DNA from 2 places in the Ideonella margarita genome. Region 1 is predicted to be linked to the other one. Evidence: riboswitches for the same ligand, from Rfam matches in the RefSeq annotation. Region 1 holds a riboswitch; the other holds the start of a gene.
The links. Region 1 has a riboswitch for S-adenosylhomocysteine ahead of ahcY (adenosylhomocysteinase). Riboswitches for the same ligand answer to the same signal wherever they lie in the genome.
Positions count from the first base shown of each region.

Region 1 (4,413 bases):
TGCAGCTGGCCGTGGCCCACGTCCACGCCCACCACCTGGCGGCAGCCGGCGGACAGCAGCACATCGGTGAAGCCACCGGTGCTCTGCCCGACGTCCAACGCGAGGCCGCCCTGCAAGGCCAGACCGGCGTCGCGCAGCACACCTTCCAGCTTCAGGCCACCGCGCGAGGCCCAGCGCAACTCGGCGTCGTCCACCAGTTCGAACTGGCAGCCTTCCGGCAAGTCTTCACCGGCCTTGCGCGGCACGGTCCAGCCCTTCGGGCCGAGCCAGCGCACGCCGCCGTGCTCAATCAGTCGCTGGGCGGCCGAACGCGAGGGCGCGAGGCCCTGCTGGACAAGAAGCTGGTCCGCGCGCATCAGTAGCGGTACGTGTCGGCCTTGTACGGGCCGCTCTTCGAAACGCCGATGTAGGCGGCCTGCTCGTCGGTGAGTTCGGTCAGCATCACGCCGACCTTCTTCAGGTGCAGGCGGGCGACCTTCTCGTCCAGGTGCTTGGGCAGCACGTAGACCTTGCCGGCTTCGTAGCGGTCCTGGTGGCAGAACAGCTCGATCTGGGCGATGGTCTGGTTGGCGAAGCTCGACGACATCACGAAGCTCGGGTGGCCCGTGGCGCAGCCCAGGTTCACCAGGCGGCCCTTGGCCAGCAGGATGATCTTCTTGCCGTCGGGGAAGATGACGTGATCGACCTGCGGCTTGATCTCGTCCCACTGGCAGGCAGCCAGCGAAGCGACGTCAATCTCGTTGTCGAAGTGGCCGATGTTGCAGACGATGGCTTCGTCCTTCATCGCGGCCATGTGCTCGTAACGGATCACGTTCTTGTTGCCGGTGGCCGAGACGAAGATGTCGGCCTTGTCGGCCGCGTATTCCATCGTCACGACCTTGAATCCTTCCATCGCGGCCTGCAGGGCGTTGATCGGGTCGATCTCGGTCACCCACACCTGGGCGCTGAGGGCGCGCAGGGCCTGGGCCGAGCCCTTGCCCACGTCGCCGTAACCAGCGACCACGGCGACCTTGCCGGCGATCATCACGTCGGTGGCGCGCTTGATCGAATCGACCAGCGATTCGCGGCAGCCATACAGGTTGTCGAACTTGCTCTTGGTGACCGAGTCGTTGACGTTGATGGCGCGGAACTGCAGCTTGCCGGCGGCCGCCATTTCGTTCAGGCGCAGCACGCCCGTGGTGGTCTCTTCGGTCACGCCGATGATCTCGCGCGCCTTGCGGGTGTACCAGGTCGAGTCAACAGCCAGCTTGGCCTTGATCGCGGCGAACAGCTCGGTTTCTTCTTCGCTGGTCGGGTTGGCGATGACCGACAGGTCCTTCTCGGCGCGCTGGCCCAGGTGCATCAGCAGCGTGGCATCGCCGCCGTCGTCCAGGATCATGTTCGGGCCTTCGCCCGGCGTGCCGGCAGCGCCGAATTCAAAGATGCGGTGGGTGTAGTCCCAGTAGTCCTTCAGCGTTTCGCCCTTGTAGGCGAACACCGGGGTGCCACGTTCCACCAGGGCGGCAGCGGCGTGGTCTTGCGTCGAGAAGATGTTGCAGGAAGCCCAGCGCACTTCGGCGCCCAGGGCTTGCAGCGTTTCAACCAGCACGCCGGTCTGGATCGTCATGTGCAGCGAGCCGGTGATGCGCGCGCCCTTGAGCGGCTGGCTGGCGGCGAACTCGTCGCGGATGGCCATCAGACCGGGCATTTCGGTCTCGGCGATCTTCAATTCCTTGCGGCCCCAGGCGGCCAGCGCCAGATCGGCGATGACGTATTGGTCGGGGCTCAGCAGTTGGGCGGGGCGGGTAGCAGCGTTCATCAATGTTCTCCGGAGGTCGGACAAAAAGCCCGCGGCGATTGATGACGTGCTGAGTGGCCCTCTCGGGCACGGCTCACCCACGACACCAACGGTGCGGGTGAGCGCGGTTGCAATTGAATGGTCCGAGCCTGGGGCCTGCGCAACTCGACACAAAACGGTGTCGGCGCCAGTCCTTGCAACGCTCCTCGGATCAGGAAGCCGCAAGTTTATCAGCGGGTCCGCAAGCCTGCTTGCGGCCGGTCGTGACAAAACAGGCAGGGAAGCAGGCTAGTTGGCGGGCATCAGCCGGCGGCGTCTGTTCCGGCCCGGGCCGCAGCCCCGCCAGAAGCCCCCGCCAGATGGTCATCGCCGCCATGCCCCACGAGCGAGGGGCGACCGACGATCAGCGGATCGACCGGCCCCAGCGCCTTCACCTCTTTCTGCGTGTAGGGCAGGCGGTGCAGCACGTAGCGCATGGCGTTCAGCCGCGCGCGCTTCTTGCAGTTCGACTTGATCACCGTCCACGGCGCATCGGGCGTGTCGGTATGCAGGAACATGGCCTCCTTGGCGCGGGTGTAGTCGTCCCACTTGTCGAGGCTGGCCATGTCGATCGGGCTGAGCTTCCACTGTTTGAGCGGATGGAGCTTGCGCTCCTTGAAGCGGCGGCGCTGCTCTTCCTGGCTGACCGAGAACCAGAACTTGAAGAGGTGGATGCCGGAGCGCGCGAGGTGTCGCTCGAACTCGGGCGCCTCGCGCATGAACTGCTCCACTTCCGCGTCCGAGCAGAAACCCATGACGCGCTCGACGCCGGCGCGGTTGTACCAGCTGCGATCAAACAGCACGATCTCGCCGCGTGTCGGCAGGTGCGCGATGTAGCGCTGGAAGTACCACTGGCCGCGCTCCACCTCGCTCGGTTTTTCAAGCGCCACCACGCGGGCGCCGCGCGGGTTCAGGTGCTCCATGAAGCGTTTGATGGTGCCGCCCTTGCCGGCGGCGTCCCGCCCCTCGAACAGGATGACGACCCGCTGGCCGGTGTCCTTCACCCAGGCCTGCAGCTTGAGCAGTTCCACCTGCAGCTGGTACTTCTGTTGCTCATAGCGCTTGCGCGACAGCAGGTTGCGGTAGGGGTAGGCGCCCTCGCGCCAACCCGGCGCCAGCTCCAGGTCGGGGTCGATGCCGGTGGGTTTGGCCGCAGGGTGGGCCAGCGCCTGGCGCAGCGCCTTCACGTCATCAGGCGATGCGCCCTGCAGCAGCGCCTGCACCTGGCTCAGCCATTCAGCGTCGTCCGGCGAATGCGGTTGATTCAGCAGCCCGGTCATCACTTCTGCCTGCACGCTGCGGGCACGCTCGGTGGCGTTCTTCACCACCACGGCGCGGCGGCCGCTGGCACTGCGGGCGCCAGACACATCGCCCTCTACCACCAGGCGCGGTAGCGCGGCAGGGTCGGCGTGGGGGCGTTTGGCGGTGGCTTTGGGGTTGGGCGAAGGCATGCGTCAATCTCCGTGCTGAGGTCTGGCAGCCATCATGAAACTTTCGTGACGGTCGGCCTTGATGCCGGTCAAGCCTCGTTCGCCGCCGGGCCATGTGGGACACTTTTGCCATGACCCCGCAGCCAATGCGAGCCTGGTCCTCCATCGATGACGCCCTCCTGGCGCCGGTGCGGGGCGTGCTCACCGACATCGACGACACCTTGACGCGTGATGGCGCCATCGAACCCTCCGCGCTGGAGGCCTTGCAGCTGCTTGCTGACGCCGGCATTCCGGTGATCGCCATCACCGGCCGCCCGGCGGGCTGGAGCGAGCCCTTCGCCCGCAGCTGGCCGGTGCGCGCCATCGTGGCCGAAAACGGCGCGGTGATGCTGCGGCGATCAGGCGCTGGGCCGGATCTGGCCATCAGCTTCACCCAGGACGAGCCCACCCGCCAGGCCAACTTCGCCCGGCTGCAGGCCTGTGCCGCAGCCATCGTGGCCACGGTGCCCGGCGCCAGGATGGCCGAGGACAGCGCAGGCCGCCTGACCGACATCGCCATCGACCACAGCGAGTTCACCCACCTGCCGCCCGAGCAGATCGACGCGGTGGTGGCGCTCATGCGCGCCCATGGCCTGACCGCCACGGTCAGCTCCATCCACATCAACGGCTGGATAGGCCAGCACAGCAAGCTCACGGCCGCCGCCTGGGCCGTGCCGGCCCTGCTCGGCCATGCGTTTGATGCGGCCGAGTGGCTGTACGTGGGCGACTCCACCAACGACCAGCTGATGTTCCAGCACATCCCGCTGTCGGTGGGCGTGGCCAACATCGCCCGCTTCGTGCCGCAGCTGCAGCACCTGCCGGCGTGGGTGACGCAGGCTGAACGTGGCGAAGGATTTGCGGAAATGGCGCAGCGCCTGCTGGCGCACGGCTAAACGGTGACGGCAATCAGCCGATAGGGGTCATGGGGCTTGATGCGCCCCGGCCCCATGACGCCCCCACCCAAGCCCTACCGACGATTGCCTTTGCTGATGGCCACCCTGGCCGGGGTGGGCCTGGCTGCGGCTGCGGCCTGGTGGGTGCCGCACCTGGCTGCCGACCACCTGCTGGCCGAGGAGGCCCGGGCTTCCTCGCTGGACTGGGCCGAGGTGGTGCTCCGGGCCGTGCCTG
Region 1 covers NZ_JBBUTI010000001.1:47,506-51,918, forward strand. The annotation lists gene AACH00_RS00235 (TlyA family RNA methyltransferase) at 1-356, opposite strand, end outside; gene ahcY (adenosylhomocysteinase) at 356-1,798, opposite strand; S-adenosyl-L-homocysteine riboswitch at 1,891-1,991, opposite strand; gene ppk2 (polyphosphate kinase 2) at 2,080-3,267, opposite strand; gene AACH00_RS00250 (HAD family hydrolase) at 3,378-4,178, shown strand; gene AACH00_RS00255 (putative bifunctional diguanylate cyclase/phosphodiesterase) at 4,233-4,413, shown strand, end outside.

Region 2 (4,413 bases), on a different contig from region 1:
CAGTACCTGGCCGCTGGCGCCGATCTGATCGAGACCAACACGTTCGGCGCCACCAGCGTGGCCCAGGACGACTACGGCCTCGGCCACCTGGCCCGCGAGATGAACGTGGCCGCAGCCCGCCTGGCGCGCGCCGCCTGCGACAAGTACAGCACGCCCGACAAGCCGCGCTTCGTGGCCGGCGCCCTTGGCCCGACCCCGCGCACCGCCAGCATCAGCCCCGACGTGAACGACCCGGGCGCGCGCAACGTCACCTTCGACGAACTGCGTGCGGCCTACCGCGAACAGGCCGAAGGCCTGCTGGAAGGCGGTGCAGACGTGTTCCTGGTGGAAACGATCTTCGACACGCTGAATGCCAAGGCCGCCATCTTCGCGCTCGACGAGCTGATGGAAGACACGGGCGAGCGGCTGCCGGTGATCATCTCGGGCACCGTCACCGACGCCTCGGGCCGCATCCTGTCGGGCCAGACCGTTGGGGCGTTCTGGTACTCGGTGCGCCATGCGCGCCCGCTGGCCGTGGGCCTGAACTGCGCGCTGGGCGCGGCGCTGATGCGCCCGTACATCGAAGAGCTGAGCCGCCTGGCCGGTGACACCTACATCAGCTGCTATCCGAACGCCGGCCTGCCCAACCCGATGAGCGACACCGGGTTTGATGAGACGCCGGACGTGACGGGCGGCCTGATGGAAGACTTCGCCCGCGCGGGTTTCCTGAACATCGTGGGCGGCTGCTGCGGCACCACGCCGGATCACATCGCGGCGATCGCCCAGCGCGTGAGTGCCTACCGCCCGCGCCACCGCCAGGACCCGCTGTTCAGCGGGCTGCTGGCGGCGGATGCCGACCTGGAAGCCTGAGGGGCTGCCGGGTTCAGCGCTTGACGTTGCCCGCTGCGGCGGGTGATGTCGACGGCGTTGCTGGTGGCGGGGGCGGCGGCAACTGGTTGTCGTCCAGCCGCTTCACCGGCCCGCTGCCGGGCATCAGGCGCAACTGCACCGCATCGCCGGTCACGGTTTGCACGGGCGCCAGGCGCCAGGCCGTGATGCCCTTGGTGTTCAGGTAGGCCCGCAAGGCACTGGCGCGGGCGTCGGCCTGCGCGCCGGGTGTGGAAATCTGCAAGCGCGCCGAGGGCTGCCGCTTCAGGCTGAGCACCAGCTTGTCGAGCACGCCCTTGATGGCCGGCTTGGCCGTCGCCGTGGCGCCTTCGAAGGAATGCACCAGCGGCACGCTCAGGCGCACCGAGCCGTCGGCTTCTTCCTGCACCCGCACGGGCGTGGGGTTGAACAGCTCTTTCAGCCAGGTGGCCTCGGCCAGCAGCGGAGACGGCTCGGCCGGCAACGCCACGGGGGCGACCGGCGCCGAGGCCGCAGCCACGGGCGCGGCGGGCACCACCACCGGGCGCTGCGGCGCTGGTGTGGCCACCGGCGCCACCGGAGCGGGGCGCGGCGGTGTGCCGCAGCCGGCCAGGCCGATGGCCAGCGCCGTGGCCAAGGCCCCGTTCAGAACCCATCGGTCAGCCCGGTATGGGGCTGGTCGTTGAACATGCATCTCGAAAACTCCCTGTGCCCGTGTGTTCACGGTGCGCTTGTCTTGTCTGGTTGGCAGGTCTCTGGCGTGCATGCTGGCCGAGGCTCCGGGGTGGCACGGCCACCGCTCAAGACTCGGGCTGGCTGCCCGGGCGGCCCTGGCGAACCGCTGCGCCGTCCATCACCTGCTGCAATTGCTGGCCCAGCACGTCGATCTCCTGCTGCATGGCCCGCACCAGCTGAGCATAGATGCGCTGCTGGCGGGCTGCCTCCCGCAGGCGGGCAGCCATGCGCTGGCCCAGGACATACATCAGCTTGGCCGCCACCTCGGGCTCCTCGCGCTGCATGCGCTGCAGGGCGCGGCGTGACAAGCCAGCGCCGATCACGGCAGTGGATGCCACGCAGCTGGCCACCCGGGCGCCGCCGTCGAGCAGCGCAATCTCGCCGATCAACTGTCCGGGCTGCAGCACCGAGATCACCACCGGGTCGGTGCGGCTGGCCACCATCGACTCCACCGTGGCTTCGCCGTGCAGCATCAGCACCATATAGCTGGCGTTGACCTGATCGCCCTCCTGCACGATGACCTGGCCCGGCCGGAACCGCATCAGGCGGGCGTGCGCCACCACCGCTCGGGCCTCTTCCTGACTGAGACCGTGCAGCGCATCAGCGGAACGCAGCATGCGAACGGCCAACTCGGCGTGATCAGGAAACTGCAGGATCGACGGTGCGGCAGGACTGGTGGGCATGGCGGAGTGGCACTAATTGCAACCCTGACGATACCTTGTTGGCATTTGCTTCGCCTGCTTGCCGGGCACGCCCCCACGGTCGTCCGTTAAAATTCCCACCACCAAGGAGCGTTGCAGCAACGTCGCCCCGTGCGACGGAGTCAGGCTTGGTACCGGATCAACGACGCTCACCCGCCCTGTGGGTGAGCTCCGTCCGTTGTTGTATTTCCCCGCCTGCCACCTGAGTTCTGCACGCCATGACCACCACCGCCCTGCCCGCCCTGCCCATGCGTCTTTCCGGCCTGGAGCCGGTCACGCTGGACGCCAGCACGCTGTTCGTCAACATCGGTGAGCGCACCAACGTCACCGGCTCGCGCGTGTTCGCCAAGATGATCCTGGCCGGCGAGTTCGAGAAGGCACTGGCCGTGGCCCGCCAGCAGGTCGAGAACGGCGCGCAGGTGATCGACATCAACATGGACGAGGCCATGCTGGACAGCCAGGCCGCCATGGTGCGGTTCCTGAACCTGATCGCCGGCGAGCCGGAAATCGCCCGTGTGCCCATCATGGTCGACTCCTCGAAATGGAGCGTCATCGAAGCCGGCCTGAAGTGCCTGCAGGGCAAGGGCATCGTCAACTCCATCTCGCTGAAGGAAGGCGAGGCCGAGTTCAAGCGCCAGGCCAATCTGGTTCGCCGCTACGGCGCCGCCGCGGTGGTGATGGCGTTCGACGAAAAGGGCCAGGCCGACACCTTTGCCCGCAAGATCGAGATCTGCGAGCGCGCCTACAAGGTGCTGGTGAACGAGGTCGGTTTCGCGGCTGAAGACATCATCTTCGACCCCAACATCTTCGCCATCGCCACCGGCATCGAAGAGCACAACAACTACGCCGTCGACTTCATCGACGCGACCCGATGGATCAAGCAGAACCTGCCCGGCGCCAAGGTGTCGGGCGGTGTGTCGAACGTGTCGTTCAGCTTCCGCGGCAATGAGCCCGTGCGCGAAGCCATCCACACCGTGTTCCTGTACCACGCCATCAAGGCTGGCATGGACATGGGCATCGTCAACGCCGGCATGGTCGGCGTGTATGACGACCTGGAGCCGGTGCTGCGCGAGCGCGTGGAAGACGTGGTGCTGAACCGCCGCCCGGACGCCGGCGAGCGTCTGGTGGAGATCGCCGAGAACGCCAAGGGCGCGGCCAAGGACGACAGCCAGCGCCTGGCCTGGCGCGCCGGCGACGTGAACGAGCGCCTGAGCCACGCGCTGGTGCACGGCATCACCGACTTCATCACCGAAGACACCGAAGAATGTTGGCAGGCGATTGCCGCCACCGGTGGCCGCCCGCTGCACGTGATTGAAGGCCCGCTGATGGCCGGCATGAACGTGGTCGGTGACCGCTTCGGCGCCGGCAAGATGTTCCTGCCGCAGGTGGTGAAGAGCGCCCGCGTGATGAAGCAGGCCGTGGCCCACCTGCTGCCCTACATCGAGGCCGAGAAAAAGGCGCTGATCGATGCCGGCGGCGAAGCCAAGCCCAAGGGCAAGATCGTCATCGCCACGGTGAAGGGCGACGTGCACGACATCGGCAAGAACATCGTCACCGTCGTTCTGCAGTGCAACAACTTCGAGGTGGTGAACATGGGCGTGATGGTGCCTTGCCAGGACATCCTGGCAAAGGCCCGTGAGGAGGGCGCCGACATCATCGGCCTGTCCGGCCTGATCACCCCGAGCCTGGAAGAGATGCAGCACGTGGCCGCCGAGATGGCCCGTGACCCGTGGTTCGCCGAGCGCGGCACGCCGCTGCTGATTGGCGGCGCCACCTGCAGCCGCGTGCACACCGCAGTGAAGATTGCGCCGAACTACGCCGGCCCGGTGGTGTACGTGCCCGATGCCTCGCGCGCCGTGGGCGTGTGCTCGGACCTGCTGAGCGACGAGCGGGCCGCCCGCTACATCGCCGAGCTGAAGGCCGACTACGAGCACGTGCGCCAGCTGCACGCCAACAAGAAGAAGACACCGCTGGTGAGCCTGGCCGCCGCCCGCGCCAACAAGGCGATGGTGAACTGGGCCGACAAGCCCGCGGCGCCGAAGTTCATCGGGCGCCGCGAGTTCCGCCAGTACGACCTGGCCGAGCTGGCCCGCTACATCGACTGGGCCCCGTTTTTCCAGACCTGGGACCT
Region 2 covers NZ_JBBUTI010000003.1:49,105-53,517, forward strand. The annotation lists gene AACH00_RS04725 (homocysteine S-methyltransferase family protein) at 1-849, shown strand, start outside; gene AACH00_RS04730 (OmpA family protein) at 863-1,483, opposite strand; gene AACH00_RS04735 (Crp/Fnr family transcriptional regulator) at 1,647-2,264, opposite strand; S-adenosyl-L-homocysteine riboswitch at 2,364-2,440, shown strand; gene metH (methionine synthase) at 2,501-4,413, shown strand, end outside.
Region 2: another riboswitch for S-adenosylhomocysteine. It lies ahead of metH (methionine synthase); the one in region 1 lies ahead of ahcY (adenosylhomocysteinase).